Regions from separate parts of the Photobacterium gaetbulicola genome, predicted to be linked through region 2. Evidence: riboswitches for the same ligand, from Rfam matches in the RefSeq annotation. Region 2 holds a riboswitch; each other region holds the start of a gene.

Region 1 (7,918 bases), on a different contig from region 2:
TCGGCTACATGAATGATGAAGCTCTGAGTAAAACCCTTGAGACAAAGCAAGTCACTTTTTGGTCTCGGACCAAAGCGCGCTTGTGGACCAAGGGCGAGACCTCGGGCAACGTGCTGCAGCTAAAAAGCATCAAGCTCGATTGCGATCAGGACACCCTGTTGGTGAAAGTCGACCCTATCGGCCCGACCTGCCACCTGGGTACCACCACCTGTTTTGACAATGACACTGCCGAAGAAGGACAAGTCGAGCAGCCTGCTCTGGTGTTCCTTCATCAACTTGAGCAGGTCTTGGCTGCTCGTAAAGGTGCCGATCCTGAGTCGTCCTACACTGCCAGCCTGTATGCCCGTGGGACCAAGCGGATTTCGCAGAAGGTGGGCGAAGAAGGGGTTGAAGTCGCGCTTGCGGCAACGTCGGGTGACAAGGCGGAGTTAGTCTGTGAGTCAGCCGATCTGATCTACCACTTACTGGTACTGCTGCAAGATCAGGGGATGTCCCTGTCGGATGTCACCGCCAAGTTGCAAGAGCGCCACAAATAGCCGAAACAGTACCCCCGATAAAACAAAGCCCAGAGTGATCTGGGCTTTGTTGCTTATCGAACCATATACGCTAGGAATCAGCAACTTACTAACGGCCAAGCGCCTCTTTATAGTGCTTGCGGCACACCGAAACATAGCGGTCATTGCCGCCGATTTCGACCTGGTCGCCGTCAGCAATCGCCTTGCCGCTGGCATCTTGACGGATCACCATATTGGCTTTACGACCACAATGGCAAATAGTTTTCAATTCTACCAATTTATCTGCCCACGCGAGCAAATAACGGCTGCCTTCAAACAGCTCACCACGAAAGTCACTGCGCAAGCCATAGCAAAGCACCGGAATATTCAGCTTGTCGACGACTTCGGTTAATTGGTACACCTGCACTTTGGTCAAGAATTGGCATTCATCAATCAGCACACAGTCAACTTTCTTGGTCGCATTCATATCCTGCAGACGAGCATACAGATCATCGCTGGTACTGAACAGCTCAGCATCTTCCTGCAAACCAATTCGCGAACTGACCTTGCCTTTACCGTAACGGTCATCAATTGCAGCGGTGAAAATCACCGGCGTCATGCCGCGCTCGCGGTAATTAAAAGATGACTGCAATAATGTTGTCGACTTACCCGCATTCATTGCCGAGTAATAGAAATACATCTGGGCCATTAAGCTTCCCTAGTAATACGATTGGTGCGTAAAAAATCAGCCGAGATGCTACAGAAAAGCCCTTCAGATTGAAAGGCGCAAGCTCACCTTCTTTATGACCAATTGAGATTAAATCAAAGAAATTTGGACTAACGAGCAAAAATAAAAAAGCCTGTATCAAATACAGGCTTTTTCATCAGCATGCTATCAGCATTAAGCGTTCGCAGCCGCTTCCTGAGGACGGCGTGCAAGCCAGTACAGGGCGATACAAGCCAGGGCAAAGGCGAAAGTTGCCGTCATGAACGAAACCGCGAGAGAGCCAGTAAAGCCCAGTACCAGGAAACCAACGGTCGATACCACAGCCACAGACAGTGCATAAGGCAGCTGCGTTGATACGTGATCAATGTGGTGGCAGCGAGCACCGGTTGACGACAGGATAGTCGTATCGGAAATTGGCGAGCAGTGATCACCAAATACCGAACCGGCCAATACCGCGCCAAGCATCGGCAACATCAGCATAATGTCGGTGGCAGCAGCCAGATCACCGGCAATCGGCAACATAATACCGAACGTCCCCCACGACGTACCGGTCGAGAATGCCATCAGGCCTGCTAGCAAGAAAAGAATCGCCGGCAGCATCATTGGATTAATGCTACCCTCAACCAAGGTCGATAGGTATTTACCCGTCGCCATGTCACTGATCACCGAGCCGATGCTCCAAGCAAACAACAGGATCAAGATCGCGCCAAACATCGACTTGGCCCCAATCCACAGCGTAGAGGCCACATCTGCCATTGGAATGCGCTGGCGGAAAACAGGGATAAGTGCAGCAGCCAAACCAACCAGGCCACCGTATACCAGAGACATACCGACATCGGTATTCTCGAACGCACCCAGAACGCTAAACGCGAGACCATCCGCTGCCAGCGCCTGATAGCCGGTAAACAGCATAAAGAAGAACGTTGCCACAATCAGGGTTACGATTGGCATTACCAGATCGGCAACACGACCATTCTTGCTTTCTTCAATTTCCAGTTCGTCGTTGAGATCCTTGGCACGGCTGTCTACATCACCCTCGTCGAAACCACGGCAGTGACTCGCTTCCAGTTCATGCTTTTTCATCGGGCCCACATCAATTTGGAACCAAGCCACGACAAACACCATCAACAGAGCGAATACCGCATAAAAGTTCATCGGTGCCAGCTGCATAAATGCGCCTAGCGGCGAGTATTCCGTCACCCCGTGCGACACCAAGATACCGCCGATCAAGGTAATGATATATGCACCCCAGCTAGAAGCCGGCATCAACACACACATTGGTGCGGCAGTTGAATCTAGAATATAAGCCAACTTGGCACGGGAGACATAGAAACGATCAGTCACCGGGCGAGAAATCGAGCCAACCGCCAAACTATTGAAATAGTCATCAACAAAGATAAATACGCCTAAGAAGGCAGCCAGCAGTTTAGCACCGCGCTTGCTCTTGATTTTCGTCTGGGCCCATTCAGCAAACGCACGAGTACCGCCAGAAAGTGTCAGCAAGGCCGTGGTCATACCCAGCAAAATAAGGAAAGCAACAATACTCATGTTCCAGCTGTTGATGGCACCGTCTTCAATAAACAGCCCTTCAACCGTGGTACCGATATAGCTGGCCGTACCACCGACAGAGAAATCTGTCAGCAGGAATGCGCCCAACAGGACACCGACACCCAAAGAAACTAAAACACGACGAGTTAGGATAGCCAAGCCCAGCGCAACCAAAGGAGGCAACAACGACATGGCAGAATGTGAAAAATCTACAATATTCATGATCTCGACTACAACCGATCCTGGTTGGAGATCTACTGCTTAACACGACATCTTGTCGTGTGTAGAAGAGCATTAGGAAGAGAAGTTACCCTTTTCCGACTCCACAGTAGCGCTCCATAGTTAATGTAATTATATACTATGGCAGTGTTGCCCCTGTTCGGTGACAACCCCAGCAAGCAGGCTTGATAGTCCATACTTACTTCGGCATCGGCTCCTTTCGCAAACCCTCATCGGAATCACCCTAAGATTTACTACTAATAGACGATGCGCCTCTACCCTTAGTCTAGGTATGGTCAATTCTACGGAATAGATATCCAAATGCAATAAGTTAGGATGAAAAAAATCACAAAAATAGTGAATAGTCTTGCCTGGAAGTACAAAAATCATCCACTTAATAGCAAATTATTATACCTTCCACATATGAAATTGATGGCAAATATTTAACAGCCCCCGTAGATTTTGGATAAGAATATTTACTTATCTTGACCATTACAATTTATTACAAATGAGAAATGAACCTGATAAATGACAAAAAATTAAATGAACCCTTCATTTTTTATTTGGCATCACTGTATTAAAAGTATTATTATTGCAATTATTGAATCGTCACTGCTATTATTAATTTATAGTTTTAGGCCTACAGGAAATAAAAAATGTCTGATGCAATGAAAGCGCTACTTAACCTTCGCAGCCTTCGCGCACTTTCTCGCGAATATTCTCTTGAACAACTACAGGAAGCGCTAGAAAAACTTCAAACTGTTGTTTCTGAGCGTGAGGAAGCAGAAGCTGAAGAGCTAGCTAAAGAAAAAGAACGTACAGAGAAACTAGCCCAATACCGTGAAATGCTTCTTGCTGATGGTATTGACCCTGAAGAACTTCTAGCCACGCTAAATAAAGCACCAAAAGCAAAGCGTGCACAGCGTCCAGCGAAATACCGTTTCATCGATGAAAATGGTGAAGAGAAAACTTGGACTGGCCAAGGCCGTACTCCAAGCGCACTAAAAAAAGCTCTGGACGAAGGCAAGTCTCTAGAAGATTTTGAAATTTAATATTTCGAATATTCTTTGCTAATTATCGAAAAAACCCGGCCTAGCCGGGTTTTTTTATATAAACAGCCAGCACAGCAATCAAGCGGACAAGTAGTTGATTTTAAACAACAAGTAACAATCAGCACCTCCGAGTGCCTTACTTACCCCCCATAGCTAACGGTTAATTTAATTTCACGCCAAACCAATAAGCCAGCACATGACTTTCTCCAGAGCACAAAAAACCAGACTTATTAGTCTGGTTTTTTTCATGTTTGGGGATCAGCGTATTTGATCAGCCAAATGGCTTACGGCCAAGGCGAAATAATGCGAACGGTTCCACTTGAGCAACGACTGATAATTACCGTAAATCAAATAGGCACGACCTTGTTTATCATCAGGTTGAATAAGCCAGGCATCTATTTCAACACTAGGAAGCGCCTTGCCGTTGAGACGCCGAACACCTAACTGCTGCCATTCTGCCAAACTACGGGCTTTGCTCATTTCTACACCAAGCAATGACGCATCAATTGAAGCGGGGGCTGAAACTTGCCGGCCCCAGGTATATTGATCATCCCAACCGGCTTTATTCAAATAATTCGCCGCAGAAGCAAAAACATCAGCCTCTGTCTGCCAAATATCAATCCTACCGTCATTGTTGCCATCGACAGCATACGACAGGAATGAGGTTGGCATAAACTGTGGCTGCCCCATAGCTCCCGCCCAAGATCCTTTCATATCTTCAGGGCTAATATGACCGGCATCCAATATTTCCAATGCAGCCATTACCTGCCCACGGAAAAACGCTTCACGCCGACCTTCATAGGCCAGTGTAGATAACGCTTCAACCACATTATAATTACCCATCAAGCGGCCAAAATTACTTTCAACCCCCCATAAAGCGACAATAAATCGTGGTTGCACGCCGTACTGCTTACCGATTTTATCTAACGTAGATTTATGCTGGCGATATAGCTCATTGGCCTGCTTGACTTTCCAAGCGGGCACCGCACGAGGAATATACTCATCCAGAGTTAATTTTCGCTCCGGTTGATTTTTGTCCGCTTTTACCGCACGCTCAACAAACGTTATACCATCAAAAGCAGAGTTGATAATCGACTCTGAAATTCCTTTTTCTCGGGCTTCTACTTTCAGTCCTTCGACGTATTTATCAAACCCCTCATCGGCACAGACAGCCGATGATAGTCCTAACCCTAAGGCCACTAAGGCCGATATCAATCGCTTATGCATAGTTTATCCTTGGCTGCTGGCGGCTTTATCCGCTTTGTATTGCTCTAGTAAGTTTGGCACGGGAGGCGGTACCTGCAGGTAATACCCGCTCGCCTTGAGGTCCGCTTTTACTTTTTCTATATCGGCCTGTGCCAGCTTATGTCGTTCTTCTAACTTAATTACCATGACAAATTGTGGCGTACCAAATGTTCTCAACAACGTTTCAGGCACGGCTGAAAAGTCGTCTTTGGTGTTGATATAAAGATAGGTGTTGTCTTTTTTGGGGCTTTTGTAAATTGCACACAACATATTGTCGGTAACCTGTTTGTTAATTCCGCTATTTTGTCAGACAACAATTCACCGGGATCATTCCCTATACCAAGGGGAGATCGCCTACTTGATGAGACGGTTGTCTGAATTTCCAACGCAAAAGCAAGGATAGCTTGCTGATATACGCTTTGGAATATAACATGCAAGTTACCCAAGAGATAACGTTCCCGAACGACTAATTTATCGACAGTCATCAGCGCACATGACAAAATCTGCAGAACTCAAAGGGGGCTCTTTCACCCTCTCAGCCCTCCACCTCGTGGACGGCGACATACAGCAAGCAATCAACTTTCTCAAAGATAAAGTTGAGCAGGCTCCTCATTTCTTTTCCGCCGCCCCGATCGTTATCGATGTCAGCCAAGCCGGAAATAAGCTGGATTTTGCATTGCTAAAAAGCCAAGTTCACGAAGCTGGCATGATTCCTGTTGGGATCAGTGGCTGCAAGCAACCGGAGTTGCAACAACAGGCTAAGCAGGCTGGTTTTGCCATTATGAATGCGGCCAAACAGGCAAAAGCCGCCGAGCCTGTGATGACACCGACAAAAATCATTAAAAATCCAGTTCGGTCAGGACAGCAAATTTATGCTAAAAATAGTGATCTGATAGTGCTTGGACATGTCAGTGCGGCAGCTGAAATCATTGCCGATGGCTGTATCCATGTCTACGGAACCCTACGAGGCCGTGCTATCGCTGGGGCCAGTGGTCAACAAGAGGCAAAAATTTTCTGCCATAACTTACAGCCTGAGCTCATTTCTATCGCAGGGAACTATTGGTTAAGCGACAAAATTCAACAAGAGTTCTGGGGCAAAAATGTCGTTATCTCGCTTGCTGAAAACAATTTGAACATAGAGCACATGGCTCTATAAGGTTTAATAAGGAATTTATGATGGCACGTATTATCGTTGTTACCTCAGGTAAAGGTGGCGTTGGTAAAACTACCTCGAGTGCAGCTATTGCATCGGGCCTTGCGCTAAGCGGCAAGAAAACAGCGGTGATCGATTTCGATATCGGCCTGCGAAACCTTGACCTCATCATGGGCTGCGAACGCCGAGTCGTGTATGACTTCGTCAACGTGATTAATGGTGAAGCCAACCTCAACCAGGCTCTCATCAAGGACAAGCGTGTCGACAACCTGTATGTCCTCCCTGCTTCACAGACCCGCGACAAAGATGCATTGAGCCGTGAAGGCGTCGAGCGTGTATTGAATGATCTGGCAGCGATGGACTTTGAGTTCATTATCTGTGACTCACCTGCGGGTATCGAAACCGGCGCGCTCATGGCGCTTTACTTTGCCGATGAAGCCATTGTCACCACCAATCCAGAAGTCTCTTCTGTGCGTGACTCAGACCGTATTCTAGGCATTCTCGACTCCAAGTCTCGCCGTGCCGAGCAAGCGGATGAGCCGGTGAAAACTCACCTGCTACTGACCCGCTACAATCCAGCCCGCGTCACTCTGGGCGAGATGCTAAGCGTGGGTGATGTCGAAGAAATCCTGCACATACCGTTACTCGGCGTGATCCCAGAGAGCCAGGCCGTACTGAATGCCTCGAACAAGGGTGAGCCGGTGATTTTCGATAAAGAGTCGGACGCAGGTATCGCCTATGGAGACACCGTTGCCCGACTTCTGGGTGAAGAGCGCCCGTACCGCTTCCTTGAAGAAGAGAAGAAAGGCTTCCTAAAACGTCTGTTCGGAGGATGATAATACGATGGCATTGTTAGAATTCTTCCGCCCCAAGAAACCAACGACTGCCAGTGTAGCCAAAGAGCGCCTGCAAATTATCGTTGCCGAACGCCGCTCTGCCGATCAGAGTGCACCTAGCTATTTACCGCAGTTGAAGCAGGATATTCTGGATGTGATCCGAAAATACGTCCAAATCAGTCCAGAACAGGTCACCGTTAACCTCGATCAGAAAGAAGAAGACCTTTCGGTTCTTGAGCTCAACGTTACCCTGCCAGACGAAGAGAAGTAATCCGGCAGGCTCCATATCCGAAAAAAAGCCCCGCTCGATAGTTGAGCGGGGCTTTTTATTTCCAGGCGCATAGCAAAAACAACTTAGCCTTATTTCGACTGCAGCAAAGGTAGCACTTTGCTTTCAAACAGCGGTTTACGCCAGGTCTTTAGCATGTCTGGCAGACTGTCGGACGGCGAGTCTTTTTTCCAGGCCCAAGAGATCAGCTGGTTAATCTGTTTCTTCGACGCCAAAAATTCGGACATCAAACCGGTTTCCTGCTCAACTGCCGATACCACATCCTTGATATGCTTCACTTTCTGCTTATATCCCGGCAAATCCACCAGTCTAGTGATTTTTTCCGGGTATCGGTCTTCAGGCATATCATCTACAT
Region 2 (7,918 bases):
ATGTCGCCATGACAAAGAAATTCGACAACATACGGCCCAATGAATCCAAGCCAGTTTCCAGCATGAAAATCGTCGGCCCGGCCACTAAAATGAAGGCCAACAGCCCCAAAGCACCCCAGAAGTTGATATTACTCAGTAACTTAATGCCCTTCTCCATACCGGCATAGGCTGAGTAAGCAAAGATCGCGGTACAGAGCATCAATACGATAATTTGAGTAACGGTATCTTTCGGTACGCCAAACAGGTAGTTGGCCCCTTCGGTGATCAACGGGGCAGCTAGGCCCAGTGTCGTGGCGCCGCCACCGAGCAAGCCAAAGATAAACAGCACATCGATAACTTTACCCAGCCAGCCATAGCTGCGGGCTTCGCCGATCACCGGCATCAAGGCTGCCGATACCTTCAGCACAGGCTGCTTGCGGACATAGAAGAAATAGGCAATCGGCAGCGCTGGCACCAAATAGATAGACCATGCAATCGGCCCCCAGTGGAACAAGCCATAGGTTGCCGCCCAGCGAACCGCCTCTTCACTGCCAGGTTCTAACTGGAACGGGGGGGCCTGATAGTAATACGCCCACTCTATCGTCCCCCAGTAAAGAATACTGGCGCCGATCCCGCCACAGAACAGCATGGCCGCCCACGATGCCGTCGTGAACTCCGGCTGCTCATCGGGGTCCCCGAGCTTGATTTGTCCGATATCGGAAAAAACGATATAGATCATAAAGAAAAATGCACCGACACCAAGTGCCAGATACAGAAAACCGAGCTTATCGGTCATAAAAGTTTTGGCAATTGCAATCCATTCCGCCCCTTGCGCCGGAAACAGCAGCAAAGGTACCACAACCGAGATCAACATCCCCAACGCCCCGAAGAACGTTGGTTTATCAATCAACTCAAAGTGTTTGCGAGAAAACACGTTAGCTCCTTAAAGTTAAAACCCAGCAATGGGTAAATTGGATAATCCGAGGAAAGGGCCAACGCTTCAAACCAAGATTCTAATGGTAGAGATGAAAAAAGCTGATTATTAGCTGACATAATTATTCAGCCGTATATAATGTTAGACTTATTGCCCAAATCCAGTAGGATTAACGGTGATAAACCCTAAATCAGTAGAGGCGCGCTGCCTAAGAGTAACCGAGCAGAGGGTGATACCTGTGAAGCCGGAGAAAGGAGTCAGCGCCGAAGTGACTGCAGCTATCAACTCAGTCGCTGGGTCTGTGTCGAATAGGCACAGAACTGCCATAGTATTTACCTATGGAGCGCTACCTGAAGGGGTAACGAGTCTTCTTTTTCTGCGTCTTAGTTACACTTCCTTTTGGTAGATCTCCACCTGAAACTTATAGGTGTGATGAGATCATGAACCTTGTCGATTTCTCGGACTCGCTAATGTCCGTTGTCCCTGCCATGCTGGCTGTTATCCTTGCGGTCACCACCAGGCGGGTTTTGCTCTCCCTCGGAGCGGGTATCTTTGCCGGTGCAATGATGCTAAATCAATATTCTCCGCTGGAGTCAATGCAGTACCTGGTTGGAAAAGTGCTGGCCATTGTGTGGGTCGACGGCGCGATGAACAGCGATAACGTCAATATGATCATCTTCATGCTGCTGCTTGGCGCACTGATCAGTCTGATGAGTGTTTCCGGTGCAACGCAGGCCTTTGCCGACTGGGCAGCGGTGCGTTGTAAGGATCGCCGCAGTGCCAAATCTCTCACCGGCCTGATGGTCTTCATCTTCTTTATCGACGACTTCTTCCACAGCCTGTCAGTAGGTGCTATCTGCCGTCCGGTTACCGACCGCTTCAATATCTCACGCGCGAAATTGGCCTACCTGCTGGACTCCACTGCAGCTCCGGTTTGTGTACTGATGCCTATCTCATCATGGGGCGCCTACATCATCGCCCTCGTTGGCGGCATCATGGTGGCGCATGGCGTGACCGATCAGAGCCCAATATCGGCATTTGTTGAGATGATGCCGATGAATCTCTACGCCGTGTTCACGCTGGTGATGGTGCTGTGTGTGATCGCATTCCAGCTCGATATCGGCCCAATGCGCAAGCATGAGAAGTGGGCGCTTGAAGGCAAGCTATGGGATGAATCGAAAGGCAAACCAGCGGGTCTGGACGTTGAAGCGCCGGAGTCGGCCAAGGGCGGTATGATCGATATGGTATTGCCTATCCTGACCCTGACGATGGCTACCGTCTTTTTCATGGTACAGTCAGGTGCCGATGTACTGGCTGCCAATGGCGAAGCCTTCAGCGTGATTGGCTCGTTTGAGAACACCGATGTCGGCTCATCGCTAGTATACGGTGCGATCTGCAGCTTGGTGGTGTCTATCGCTCTTGCCCTGCGTCTGAAGCTAGATGCAGGCAGCTGGATGAAAGCAGCCCCGCAAGGCATTTCAGCCATGATGCCTGCGATTATCATCCTGTTCTTTGCTTGGACGATTGGTGCGGTTGTACGCGATATGCAAACCGGCATCTACCTAGCTTCAATGTCTAACGGCAACCTGCCGGTTGAGCTACTGCCTGCCGTTGTCTTCCTGCTATCTTGTGCCATGGCCTTTGCGACCGGCACCAGTTGGGGCACGTTCGGCATCATGCTACCGCTAGCCGGTGACATTGCGGCTGCCAGCGACATCGCACTACTGCTTCCAATGCTATCGGCGGTACTGGCCGGTGCGGTATTTGGCGATCACAGCTCACCAATTTCCAGCACCAGTATTCTGTCGGCAACCGGTGCCGGCTGCCACCATATGGACCATGTTATGACCCAGCTACCATACGCCTGTTCGGTTGCTTTCGGTGCCCTACTGGGTTACCTCGCCATTGGCTACACCCACTCGGCATGGGCGGGTGTGGCAGTGAGCGGCCTGTGGTTCTTGGCATTCTGCGCCTTTGCCGTACGCAAGAGCAAACCTATTATGGCTGCCGAACCTATAACGAGCTAAAGCACACCGACAGTCCCACCTCAGAGCAAGGCCATGGCCTTGCTCTTTTTTTATATGATATTGCTGAATGACTAAGCTTGTTCGCCAAAAGAGAGTCGTAACAACATCCCCCCTGCCACATCGGTGCCCGATCCACAGGTCAAAAAAGAGCCATCACGCTCTGCCATGAAGGAAAAGTTATGCACAATGTCAAATTTATTGGGCATACAATTTCCCCCTCTATAACAAATCATTACAATAAGCCACCGCGCACTATACGCATGATTTAATATCAAGCAATCTGCGACTTAAAAATTTATTTTTATACAATCACTTACGAGCATGCAATTGCTCGATCTTTCTTTGACGACTTTCCACAGTAAAGCTTAATCGGAACAACACCATGAGAATCGGAATATTATATGGGGGTGAGTCTAGCGAACGCGAAGTCTCATTAAAGTCTGGCAATTGCATTGCCGATGCCGTTGAGTCATTGGGCCATGAGGCTATCAAGATCGATCCTCGACACATAGACATCACCTTGCAGGGCTTCTTCAACCTCGACAAGGTTTTCATTGCCCTTCACGGCGGGATGGGAGAAAGCGGACATATCCAAGCGTTACTGGATCTACTCAAGATTCCCTATACCGGCAGTGGCCTATTGGCTTCGTCTATCTCCCTCAACAAACTAAAGACCAAAGAAGTTTGGCGCTCTAATGGCCTCCCGACGGCAGACTGGATCAAGGTCAGCAAACACACGCCAACCGATACCATCAAAACGACACTGGCCGACCTTGCCTACCCGGTAGTTGTCAAACCACTGAACCAAGGCTGCAGTATCGGCGTGTCTAAAGCTTCCTCTCCGGAAGAACTGTTCAATGCCCTGGTTGATGCCTTTGAATACGACGATGACATCCTCGTCGAACAGTTCATCACCGGCCGTGAATACACCTGCGCCATCCTTGATGGCAAGCCCCTGCCGGTTGTGCAAATCAAATCAGATAGTTTCTTTGACTGGAATGCCAAATTCGGTGATCAAAGTGCAACCTACCACTGCCCATCAGACTTAACGGCAGAACAAGAAAAAGCCATGCAGGAAGCTGCGCTTACAGCCTACAAAACCCTAGGCTGTCGAGGGTGGGGACGAGTTGATACATTCCTCGATAACGAAGGAAAGATCTGGCTAATCGAAATGAATACGGTGCCGGGAATGACCACCCGCAGTGTCTTCCCGATGGCAGCCAAAGAAGCCGGCATGAGCTTCGAAGACACCATCGCTGCGTTGCTCGAAAGTGCAACCTTTGATGTTGTGAAATAATATACAAAAAAGCCGGTAAGAGCAGAGTGGGCCTTACCGGCAAACTGTCAGAGTTTTCCCCTCAGACAACAGAACACATCTAACCTAAACGGCGTTAAACCCGTTCAGTTTTAAGCTAGATCTTCGCCATTGCTCGCAATGACTTTCTTATACCAGTAGAAGGATTTCTTGGGGGTCCGATCCAAACTACCGTTGCCTTCGTTATCGCGATCAACATAGATAAAGCCATAACGCTTGCTCATTTCACCCGTCGACGCCGCCACTAGGTCAATACAGCCCCATGGCGTATAACCCATCAAAGGTACACCGTCGGCAATTGCATCCTTCATCGCTTCAACATGAGAGCGCAGGTAATCGATACGGTAATCATCATTGATCTCACCGCTCTCATCGATGGTGTCTTTGGCGCCCAAACCATTTTCAACCAAGAACAATGGCTTTTGGTAACGGTCATACAGCGAATTCATAGTGATACGTAGGCCTAGCGGGTCAATAACCCATCCCCAGTCACTGGCTTCCAAATGCGGGTTTTTAATCGACTTCACCACATTCGCCGCACTGGTGTTGCCCTCATTCATATCAGCAGACGCACAGCGAGAGGCGTAGTAGCTAAATGAGATGAAGTCGACGGTATTTTTCAAAATCTCGAAGTCTTCTTCGTGGATATCCAGCTTCACGCCTTTCTCATCAAACACCTTTTGGGCGTATGACGGGTAGTAGCCGCGTGACTGGACATCAATGAAGAACAGGTTTTCGCGATCTTTTTGCATGGCCGTGAAGACATCTTCTGGCTTGCATGAATACGGATAGAACTGACCACCAGCGAGCATACAACCGACCTGGTTTTCCGGGTTGATCTCATGGGCAATTTTGGTTACCAATGCGCTGGCAACCAATTCATGGTGAGCCGCTTGGTATTTAACCTGGTCATGGTTCTCGCTTTCCTGGAAAGCGATACCGGCACCAGAGAATGGGCTAGCCAACAAGATATTGATTTCGTTGAACGTCAGCCAGTATTTCACTAGGCCATCAAATGCCTCGAAACAGGTACGGGCATAGCGCTCAAAAAACGTGATCATCTTGCGGTTGCGCCAAGAGCCATACTCGTTGACAAGGTGCATAGGTACATCGAAATGGCAAAGGGTTACCAGTGGCTCGATGCCGTATTTCTTGCACTCCTCGAATACCGAGCGGTAGAAATCGATACCCGCTTGGTTCGGGATTTCTTCATCACCATTTGGAAAAATACGTGCCCAGGCAATCGACATGCGGAACACTTTGAAACCCATCTCGGCCAGCATCGCAATGTCTTCTTTGTAACGGTGGTAGAAATCAATGGCCTGATGACTCGGGTAGAATTCGTCCGCGTCCAATTCCACTTTATCAACTTGGCCCAGCTTAACCGGCATCCGGTTTTCACCGTAAGGGATCATATCGACGGTGGTTAGCCCCTTGCCGCCTTCACGGTAAGCACCTTCAGATTGGTTTGCCGCAATCGCGCCGCCCCATAGAAACCCTTCCGGGAATTTAATATCAGACATGGTTTGCCTCTTGTTATTTCGCTAATTACCGCACGTTACCGCGAATTGTTACAAAGCCACCTCATTTAGAGGTGGCTCGTTTTACTCGTTATGAAAGACTAGGCTGTTGCAGGTTTTACTGGCACTGGTGCTTCACCTTCTTCAGCATTTTCTTGCGCTGACTCTTTTGCTGCCGTCGGGTTTGCTTCATCTTCGTCGTTAGGGATATCTTCAAAGCCTAGGACAAGCGTCAGTACGAAAGACAGAACCACTGATAGCGCCATCAGACCCAGTACCCATACCAAGCTCATCGGGTCGTTAACGTCGATAAACTGGACACTGGTGAACAGGCTAGGTGCTGCCATTGAGTGACTTGCAATTCCCGCCATACCCGCAAGGCCACCAACGATAAAGCCAGTGATAAGCGTCGCGATAAGAGGGCGTTTCAGGCGAACCAATACACCGTATAGTGCCGGCTCAGAGATACCAGCCATCAGTGCAGAGGCACCCGCTGCCATCGAAGTTTGCTTAAGTGCGATGTTCTTGGTTTTCCATGCAACAGCCAGACACGCACCACCCATACCGATGTTCGCGCCGATTTCCGATGGCATTACCATGCCTTCTGTACCTGTTTCAGCAATGGTCTGGATGATTGTTGGTGTAAATACCCGGTGCATACCGGTAAGTACCAATAGCGGCCATAGTGCCCCCATGATAGCAACAGCCAGTGGACCCAATGCACCGTGGATTGTGTATACCAACGTCGAAATTGCAGTACCGATCCAGATACCCATAGGACCAACAAGCAGGATACCGATTGGCGCAGCAATCAATACAATCAGCATTGGTTTCAGGAAGTTCTTCGTCACAGGTGGCGTGATGCTGTCTACCCAACGCTCAATGTACGACTGGATCCAGGTCATAATAAGGACTGGAATAACCGTGTAGGTATAACGAACAGACGTCACAGGAATACCGAACAGCTCAACTGCACGACCATCTGCCGCCTGAGCCATCAAGTCAATAAAGTTAGGGTGAACCAACACACCGGCAATACCAATTGCCAGCGACATATTGGTTTTGAATTTGATCGATGCAGATGCCGCAACCATGATAGGCAGGAAGAAGAAGGCGCCGTCACCAATCGTATTTAGCAAAATGATTGTCGAGTCATCGGCTTCGTAGATGTTGAACATCAGTAGCAACATGGCAGCCAGTTTTACCATCGAGCCACCGATAATCGCAGGGATCAATGGTGACATAGTGCCAACTAGCGCATCCAGCATTTTGGCACCGATTACTTTCGGCGTCAGCTTAACCTTAGGTGCCGGTGTATCTTCAGAAGGCGCGCCATCGAAGTTGCACAGCTTCATCACTTCTTTGTAGGCAGCAGCCACATTGTTACCAATGATCACCTGACACTTGTCACCATTGTGCACGACACCTATTACACCCTTCACGCCTTTTAGGGCTGCGGCATCAATCTTTGCTTCGTCTTTCAATACGAAACGTAGACGGGTCATACAATGGGTAAGGGCAACAACGTTATTGGCCCCCCCCAATTTTTCAACGACCGAGCGGGCTACCGCGCTGAATTCTTTCGACATCTTCTCAACTCCTGCGTGTACGGAGAATAGTTGGCTAGCGTAATTTGCGGCCTATTCCCCAATAAAATGCGTTAAATGTCACCCGATAAAATGTAAATTCTGGTGACCATCAATTTGTTATTTTGCTTACTGGTTGATTTCACTCACCAGTTGACCAATGGCTTGCCAATCGCCTTGGTCAATTAAGTTGTTCGGAACCATCCAGGTGCCGCCACAAGCAATCACTTTCTCCAGAGCTAGGTAGTCCGCCACATTGGCAGGGCTAACACCGCCCGTCGGCATAAACTCAACCGGATAAACCGCCGATAGCGCTTTTAGCATGCCAATGCCACCTGAAGGCTCCGCTGGGAAAAACTTCAGTGTTTTCAGGCCAAGCGACATCGCCTGTTCCACCAGACTCGGGTTGTTGACACCCGGAATGACTGCCACATTCTTCTGTTGGCAGTACGCCACCGTAGTCGGGTTCAACCCCGGGCTCACAATAAAGTCCGCCCCTGCATCAATCGCCTGATCGACCTGCTCGGTCGTCAACACGGTACCGGCCCCAATCAGCA
Region 3 (7,918 bases), 270 kb from region 2:
GATCACCGGTTCACCAGGTTCAACCCAAGATGAAACCGCTGCCGCATTGGTCGAAGACTATGGGGTAAGTGTCTATTCCCGCCGTGACGAAAGCTTTGATGATCATATTAACTACTGCCGCAAAGTGTTATCTCACCAACCGGACATCATTGCCGACAACGGTGCTGATTTGCACGAGCTCATTTTTACCGAGCCAGAATTTAGCGGTTTTCAAACTTCACTGCTAGGGGCCACGGAGGAAACCACCACCGGGGCTAACCGCTTGCGTGAAGACTTCCATGCTGACAAGTTCAGCACCTTGATCATCAATGATACCCAAGCCAAACGTATTATCGAAAACCGTTTCGGTGTGGGTTCATCCGTTGTCGATGGCATCATGCGCGCCACCAACGTCATGCTGCACGGCAAGAAGGTCGTGGTGATTGGTTATGGTTATTGCGGCTCCGGTACGGCGCAGCGCCTGCGAGGTATGGGGGCCCATGTTACCGTCGTTGAGTCCAACCCACTGACATTGCTTGAAGCGCATATGGAAGGCTTCTACACCTCAACCTTGGAAGAGGCTTTGCCGGATGCCGACATGGTCGTCACCATTACTGGCCGTGACAACGTGCTGCGTAAGGAGCACTTCGAATTGATGCGCGACAATACGATTATCGCCAATGCGGGGCATTTCCAGCGTGAAATCAACCTTGCGGATTTGGCTGCGGTGAGCCAAAGCCAGGATAAGATCCGTCCTCATGTAACGGCTTACCAACTTGAAGAAAAGCAGCTGTTCGTCCTGTCGGATGCCAACCTTGTTAACCTATCGGCGGGTGACGGAAACCCGATAGAAATTATGGATCTCGGCCTGGCATTGCAGTCGCTCAGTTTAGAGCGTATCGCCCTTAACCGGGACTCGCTGCAGAATATTCCTCAACCGGTCCCTTTCGATATCGAAATGCAAGTTGCTGAACTTGCTGTGAAACACTGGATTAACCACTAACTTTGCAACCACCTCGGGTATGCTGCGCCCGAGGTATTTTTGCCGTCACCCTGTCCAACCTCATGAGCGCGACGATAGCCGGTTTTTTTTCTCGTTTTAGCCATTGATGAGGGGGGAGATACTATGGTGGTGTGCTTGAGTTGCTGAACGGATTGTTAGTGTCCCCAAAATTTTTTTTAAGATTTGTCAAAATTTCACTGCATAATTTTTGCCCAGCTGTTATGATGTGCGGGCTCAAATAGAGAAGAGTTATTTAATGCAACATCAAGTACAAGTTAAACCATCTGATACTTCTACGTTTTCGTGCTGTATCTAACTGTTTCCCTTATATTTATCGTCACATTAATAATTCAATTGTTACTGATCGCTGTTGATAGCGATTTAAATGAATTTACATAAGGGACAACACATGTCTAAGTCTACTGGTATCGTTAAGTGGTTTAACGAAGAAAAAGGTTTCGGTTTCATCACTCAAGAGAACGGCGGTGCAGACGTATTCGTACACTTCCGCGCAATCGCTTCTGAAGGTTTCAAGACTCTTTCTGAAGGTCAGAAAGTTTCTTTTGACGTAGAGCAAGGCCAGAAAGGTCCTCAAGCTGCAAACGTAGTTACTCTATAAGTCATTGAACTTATTTTAAGAAAATGCTGGCCTAGGCCAGCATTTTTTGTATCTGCTATATACCCAAGGTACTTCCTGCACCTTGAGGTAACTTGGGTATCTCTGATCCCTGAACATCTCTTATACCTCTTTTTTATTTGAGGAAGGTAGGATGGAGATGGGTAAATATGCAACCTTTTCCTCCGCTGTTTCACCTTTACTTTGATTTCCACGCAGGCTCCTTTAGCTCAAATCCGGCAACGCTAAGACGACTTCAGATAAATACTGACATGATATTTGCGACTTGAAAGCAAAAAACAGCCCATGTGGTTATTGTTGCTGCAAGATTGGTAGTCGGCAGTGCAAAGTTTTGTTAAATAAGTGTTTAATGAAATATATTATGTGATCTTCGTCACGCTATGACGTCAAGTTGATTTGGATTATCTGTTTTTGTGTTTTATTCAATATAGAGCGGGTGGTTATTCACTGCCTGCAACGTAGAGGCGCATTGCCTAACAGTAGTTTAGTGAAGGTCGACAGCCGGTGAAGCTAAGCGAAAGGAGTCAATGCCGAAGTGGTTTTGGTCGTCAGCCAAGCTGCTGGGGTTGTTCTTAATAGGAGCAGCACTGTCATCTCGGGCCCTGCCCGGATGGAGAGCTACAGCAATATTTGTTTTCGAACAGGTAAGTTCACCTACCGATTTCGTACAGCCTTTGTCGCTCGCGTACTCCTTACGCCCCTCCTCTACATACTCACACTTTATTGATGTTGTTTATTAGGAGAAGTCTACGAATGGCTGATTACGGATTATTGTCCATCGTACCCGCGGTGCTGGCGCTGATACTCGCCTTTACCACTCGGCATGTTGTTTTGGCTCTGGGCGTTGCAGTGATCAGCGGCATGCTGATCTTAACCAAGGGCCACCCTGTCGATACTGCGTTGATGTTCTTGTCTGATGGGCCGTTCACTCAGCTCGCATCGGGCAGCAACGCACAGATCATTATTGTTATTACTATCATTTCTGGCTTTATCTACCTGGTCGAGCAAAGCGGTGGCATGGCTGCATTTTCGACCATGGCGACCCGTTATGTGTCATCACCATTGAAAGCCCAGCTTGCGACCTGGGCAACCGGGATCGGGGTGTTTTTTACCGACTCGGGCAACTCGCTGATCCTCGGCCCGATGTTCTCGCCAATCTACAACAAGCTCAAGCTGAGCAAGGAGAAACTGGCCTTCATCATCGACTCGACCTCGTCACCGATTTGTGTGCTGATCCCGATTATTAGCTGGGGTGTTTACTCGCAGGGTCTGATTGAGAACGCGTTCGATAACATGGGCCAGCCGGTCGATGGTTTTGCGACTTTCCTTCAGGTGATCCCTTACCAGCTCTATGCCTTGCTGGCACTGTTCAGTGTGCCTGTCTATGCGGTGCTAAAAAAAGACTGGGGGCCAATGGCCGAAGCCGAGCAGCAAGCCCGCCAGCAGGCTGAGGTGAGCGTGCAATCTGCGGATGACCAGCAGGTGAAATCAGGCCGTATCTCACTGATTGTATTGCCACTGGCGGTACTGTTTGGCTCGCTAATCGCGCTGTTCACCTATAATTACCACTTGCATGGCGCCATCAATGGCCCTGTGATCCGTGCATCGCTGGGTACCAGCTATCTGATTGCCTCGGTAACGGCGATTGCCTATTACGCCTACACCAAAACTATGACCGCCTCGACAGCCTTCAACACTTTTGTGTCGGGAATGCAGCGGATCATGCTAATTTTGGTTATCTTGCTATTGGCATGGACCTTGGGTGATATCTGTAAATCACTGGGGACTGGGGACTATATTAGCCAGGTGATGAATGACCGCTTGCCGGTGTTCATGCTGCCTGCATTGATTTTCATTATCGGCAGTTTTATCTCGGTGGCAACAGGTTCGTCGTGGGGTACCTTCGCCATCCTGATCCCGATTGCGGTACCGGTTGCCAGTGCACTGGGCGCCGACCCGCTGATTTGTATTGGTGCCGCGCTAAGTGGCGGCATGCTGGGGGATCACTCATCACCGATTTCCGACACCACGATCCTCAGCTCGATGTCGACCGGATGTGATCATGTTTCCCATGTCCGTACTCAGTTCCCGTACGCTATTTTGACTGGCGTGACCGCCAGCATCGGCTTCATGGTTGCCGAAATCACTCGTAGCCCGTACACCATTGTATTGGCCGCCGTATTGCAAGTTGCACTGATTGTGTTGATGGTGCGCCGTCAGGCCGCAGCCAGCCCAGTTACCGCTTAAATAGCGATTGCTATTACGAGCTACCGTTTAAAAAAAGGATTGAAAATGAACACACTATTTTGGCTAAGAGATGAAGTAAAAGTGGGTGAGCACCGCACCGCATTGACACCTACCGGAGCCAAAGCCCTGATTGATGCGGGTGCCCAAGTGATCGTCGAGCGCAGCGATACTCGCATTTTTCCTGATCAGGCCTATGTCGATGTGGGCTGTGAGCTGGCGGCAGGCCATAGCTGGACTGACGCTCCGGAGCACGCCTATATCTTGGGTTTGAAAGAACTGGCTGAAGACGATTTCCCGCTTAAGCACCAGCACATTTATTTTGCCCATGCCTTCAAGGGGCAGGATGAAGCGGTGCAGATCCTGTCGCGCTTCAATGCCGGTGGCGGCCAAATCCTTGACTTGGAATTCCTCCAGGACGAAATGGGCAAGCGTGTTTGTGCCTTTGGTTACTGGGCTGGCTACGTTGGCGCAGCGATTGGTCTATCGGGTTATATCCACCATTTACACTGTAAAGACGTGTTCGGCTCGGTGGGCAGCTACCCTGATCGCGACCATTACCTAGCGGTACTGCGCGAGCAGGTTGCGACACTATCAGAGATGCCTAAGGTATTGGTTATCGGTCAGTTTGGCCGCTGTGGCCGTGGCGCGCTGGACTTGTTTGCCGAGCTGGGTATCGATGCCGACGGCTGGGATATTGAAGAAACCAAAGCTGGCGGCCCGTTCACCGCAATCAATGATTACGACATCTTGGTTAACTGTGCTTACCTAGCAGAAGGCACGCCTCCGTTCATCACCAAGGAAAGCCTAGGTGAGAACCCACGCCTGAGCATGGTCAGCGATGTCAGCTGCGATCCGAACAACCCGGATAACCCAATCCGCATCTACAGCCAAAGCACCAAGTTGGCGAAGCCGATTATTGAGTCGGAGGTCAGCGGGTTATATGTGCAGGCGGTCGACCACCTACCGACAGTACTGCCGAAAGAAAGCAGCGAAGATTTCGCCGGTCAGCTGCTGCCGCATCTTCTGACTCTGTGCAAAAGTGAAGATCCCAACGGCGTCTGGGCAAGGGCACGTGATTTCTACGCGACGGCGCAGAACATTGTAAAGTAAACATCGCGGCGATTTGCCTAGGCCAATGAGAGAAGGGGATCTACGTTTGTTAGGTCCCTTTTTTATACCAATGAATCGAAGTCTTAATGGTGTGACCTATGCGAATAAGCTTTACCACGTGACACATTTTTGGACAATTCTGTGTCAGGGCTTTTGCTAATTTAGGAAGTGATGAATAACTTTAGCTAATCGCAATCCACCGTGACAGGCTCAAAAGGTAGATAAGTTTGTTATTTCAGTTCTATGCTATCTAAAGCACTGGAAAGCCACCTTCATATAAAGGTGGCTATTTTTTATTTACGTTAAATGATGATCATCACAAACAACACATCAAATAAAGTCAATCAACTTACAAGTGCTAATACAACTCATATGGAACCCCAGACGCGGGCAGCATCTCATTAGTAAATTGCTCTATAATTGACGACCCAATATACATAACACAACCATCATTTTTTGTTGGAACTTCAATAGTTTCAAATGGGGTTCCTCCTGGTGAGCCTACCTTTAAACCACGAAATTCATATGAATGCAGTTTACCAATAATTGATTGAGACTTTATATAATCAGGGTTTACCTTGTTGCATTGACCATCACTAAAAACAATTATTGCTCCATTAAGTCCATCCAAGTCATCACTGTGCTCCAACAAGTCAATATCATAGCTAAAGTGTATAGACTCATTATGCTGAACCGATGTAAAGCCCTTAACCATAGGCCATTCATTATCATGAAAATGATAAGTCTCAACCACAGTCAAGCTCATTACCGAAATAAAAAGGCTAGTTAAACTCATCATACAGCTCCTTATAACTACCATACTGCTGGTATGCTTCCCACATAAACTCAGCTGACTTTTTGGTAAAATACCCAGTTACAGACAAAGATTTTACAAACGCATTCTTTTGAGCAGCACTAGAAGCATACTGGTATGCAAGATTTATCGAATGTGCGACCATCTCCGATGAATAGAACATCTTCGCGACAATAGATATATTCCACTCATTCCTTGCTTCCATATACACGTCATTTCTTGCTAAACGATCATCGCCCCAACTTCGTAATCTTGGATGTAATTCATAAATTATTTCGATAGGAGCAGTTCTATAAAAGTTCATCTTATACCAAGCTTCTGAGTTACGTCCACTTGCACTTTTGTACGCAAAACCACTATCAATCAGACCTTTAATCGCTTCAGATTGTGAATTAAACAAATTAGCCAAAGAAGCAGTCTGTACTCCTTTCGTAAACGAGCCACCGCCCATTTTACTTCCCGCGCCTCCAGCTATCGCTGCAATGGCCAACTCACCAAAATCGATACCCACCGCATTGAATTTACCACTACCACCAATCATATCGAGGAGACTACTTGCCTGGCTGGTTGCTTTACCAAAAGCCGCGGAGAAAAAACCCGCAGAGAAACTGTCTCCATTCAATGAGTTCAAGCCACCGCCAACCACACCATGGGTTAATGATTTAACCAAAGGATTTTCACCTATCATATTCGAAAGAAAGCCTCCCTCAGCAAAACCTGCTCCGACAGCTGAAAATATCCCCGCAGTTAACCCAGCCTTGAATGCATCCCTTGGACTCAGGCCAAAAGACCGACTGACTACGTATGTCATCGTAAATGATATTGTACTGACTACGGCCCAATGAACACCCGCTTTGAGCATAAGCCCGAACACTACGGAGGTAACTAGCCCTATAAAGTTACCTGTTGGATCGTGGTACTTTAATGGGTTATTCCAAACATAACTGTAACGGTTGTAATTGTGGCTATTGTTAGGGTTTTGCAGCACAGAGTCGGGGCTCAAGAAGATACCATACTCTGGCGAATACACTCTGGCATTCATATGGATTAGGTCAACTTCGGGTATATGCTCATGCCCTGTAAATCCACGATTGGTGATCGAGCCAAACAGCTTATTCTGCTCAAGGTTATGACGATCCCACTCTATCTCCCTGGCTTTCCCCCATGCATCAAACAACGTCTGGCTAACTTGCTCTCCTATGGCATTGGTAACCAAAGTAATCGAGCCCAATGAATCTTTATGGAAATAATGTACCTCTTTACTGATTGGGCTTTCGTCTTCAGCTTTACGAATATCCATACTGACAGCAATGGCACGGCCTCCAGCATTGATAAAGTTATGGTACTCGACCTGGAGCCCCTCCGAGCCCTGCGTATACCTTTTCTCAAAACTTGAACCTTGATAGAAAAGGCGTTCACCATTACCACTGACTTTTCTTAATCGGTTGCCTGATGTACCGTATGTGAATTGAGCAAAATTATCACCCGTATGCTGCTTTAGGGCTTGCCCTGCCAGACCCCATACAAAGTACTGGTTGCCAATCTGTGTTACTGCTCCGTTAGCGTCATATGTCACATCCTTATCACCAATTTTGCTTGGGCCATAACCTCTTCCACTGTATTGGTATGCTACCCCATCTTTTGATTTGAAGTTCCCCCGCTTATCATATGTAAAGTTTTCATTGAAACGGGCACCTTTCCCAACAACCTCAGCAATAGAACTTCTGTATGATACCGAAATCAGTTGCTCAGCGGCATCAAATGCAAACTTCTCTTTTATCCCTAAGGTGAGGTTTTCACGGACGGTCATATTGTCATTCCGGTCGTATCCAAAACGCAAATTGCGTGACCACCCCTGGCTGGATAAGCCATACCCACTGGATGCGGGTCCACGAGTATCAATGTTGTGTAGCTGACCGGTTCCTTCGTAATAGAAGTAATCCGAGCTTACCCCGTTGCCAAACATCTCAGCTTTTACACGACCTGAAGCATCGACTTCCTGCGCTAGCCAGTAATAAATTTCTGCATCAGGATTATCAGAAATATCCGCAAGACTTTCCCATCGCTCGGCTCGATCTGTCTCTGTTTCGAATAACCGATTAAAATGGCTCGACATAGACGCAAGTTG

What was found. A riboswitch is a leader RNA that binds a small molecule or an ion and turns the genes downstream of it on or off. The one in region 2 is predicted to bind lysine.
Region 1: another riboswitch for lysine. It lies ahead of C9J03_RS14510 (Na+/H+ antiporter NhaC family protein); the one in region 2 lies ahead of C9J03_RS03030 (Na+/H+ antiporter NhaC family protein).
Region 3: another riboswitch for lysine. It lies ahead of C9J03_RS04045 (Na+/H+ antiporter NhaC family protein); the one in region 2 lies ahead of C9J03_RS03030 (Na+/H+ antiporter NhaC family protein).

What each region holds. Positions count from the first base shown of each region.
Region 1 is NZ_PYME01000015.1:104,156-112,073, forward strand. Features, by position in the region: gene hisIE (bifunctional phosphoribosyl-AMP cyclohydrolase/phosphoribosyl-ATP diphosphatase HisIE) at 1-536, shown strand, start outside; gene C9J03_RS14505 (thymidine kinase) at 625-1,203, opposite strand; gene C9J03_RS14510 (Na+/H+ antiporter NhaC family protein) at 1,396-2,991, opposite strand; lysine riboswitch at 3,091-3,274, opposite strand; gene C9J03_RS14515 (H-NS family histone-like protein) at 3,645-4,040, shown strand; gene C9J03_RS14520 (lytic murein transglycosylase) at 4,299-5,267, opposite strand; gene C9J03_RS14525 (YcgL domain-containing protein) at 5,271-5,555, opposite strand; gene minC (septum site-determining protein MinC) at 5,779-6,441, shown strand; gene minD (septum site-determining protein MinD) at 6,462-7,274, shown strand; gene minE (cell division topological specificity factor MinE) at 7,282-7,545, shown strand; gene rnd (ribonuclease D) at 7,635-7,918, opposite strand, start outside.
Region 2 is NZ_PYME01000003.1:5,261-13,178, forward strand. Features, by position in the region: gene C9J03_RS03025 (BCCT family transporter) at 1-913, opposite strand, end outside; lysine riboswitch at 1,100-1,270, shown strand; gene C9J03_RS03030 (Na+/H+ antiporter NhaC family protein) at 1,354-2,940, shown strand; gene C9J03_RS27080 (hypothetical protein) at 3,012-3,146, opposite strand; gene C9J03_RS03035 (D-alanine--D-alanine ligase) at 3,323-4,237, shown strand; gene C9J03_RS03040 (6-phospho-beta-glucosidase) at 4,348-5,778, opposite strand; gene ascF (PTS cellobiose/arbutin/salicin transporter subunit IIBC) at 5,877-7,364, opposite strand; gene C9J03_RS03050 (bifunctional 4-hydroxy-2-oxoglutarate aldolase/2-dehydro-3-deoxy-phosphogluconate aldolase) at 7,491-7,918, opposite strand, start outside.
Region 3 is NZ_PYME01000003.1:274,161-282,078, forward strand. Features, by position in the region: gene C9J03_RS04035 (adenosylhomocysteinase) at 1-982, shown strand, start outside; gene cspE (transcription antiterminator/RNA stability regulator CspE) at 1,392-1,601, shown strand; lysine riboswitch at 2,071-2,248, shown strand; gene C9J03_RS04045 (Na+/H+ antiporter NhaC family protein) at 2,373-3,866, shown strand; gene C9J03_RS04050 (saccharopine dehydrogenase) at 3,912-4,976, shown strand; gene C9J03_RS04055 (hypothetical protein) at 5,335-5,775, opposite strand; gene C9J03_RS04060 (RHS repeat-associated core domain-containing protein) at 5,759-7,918, opposite strand, start outside.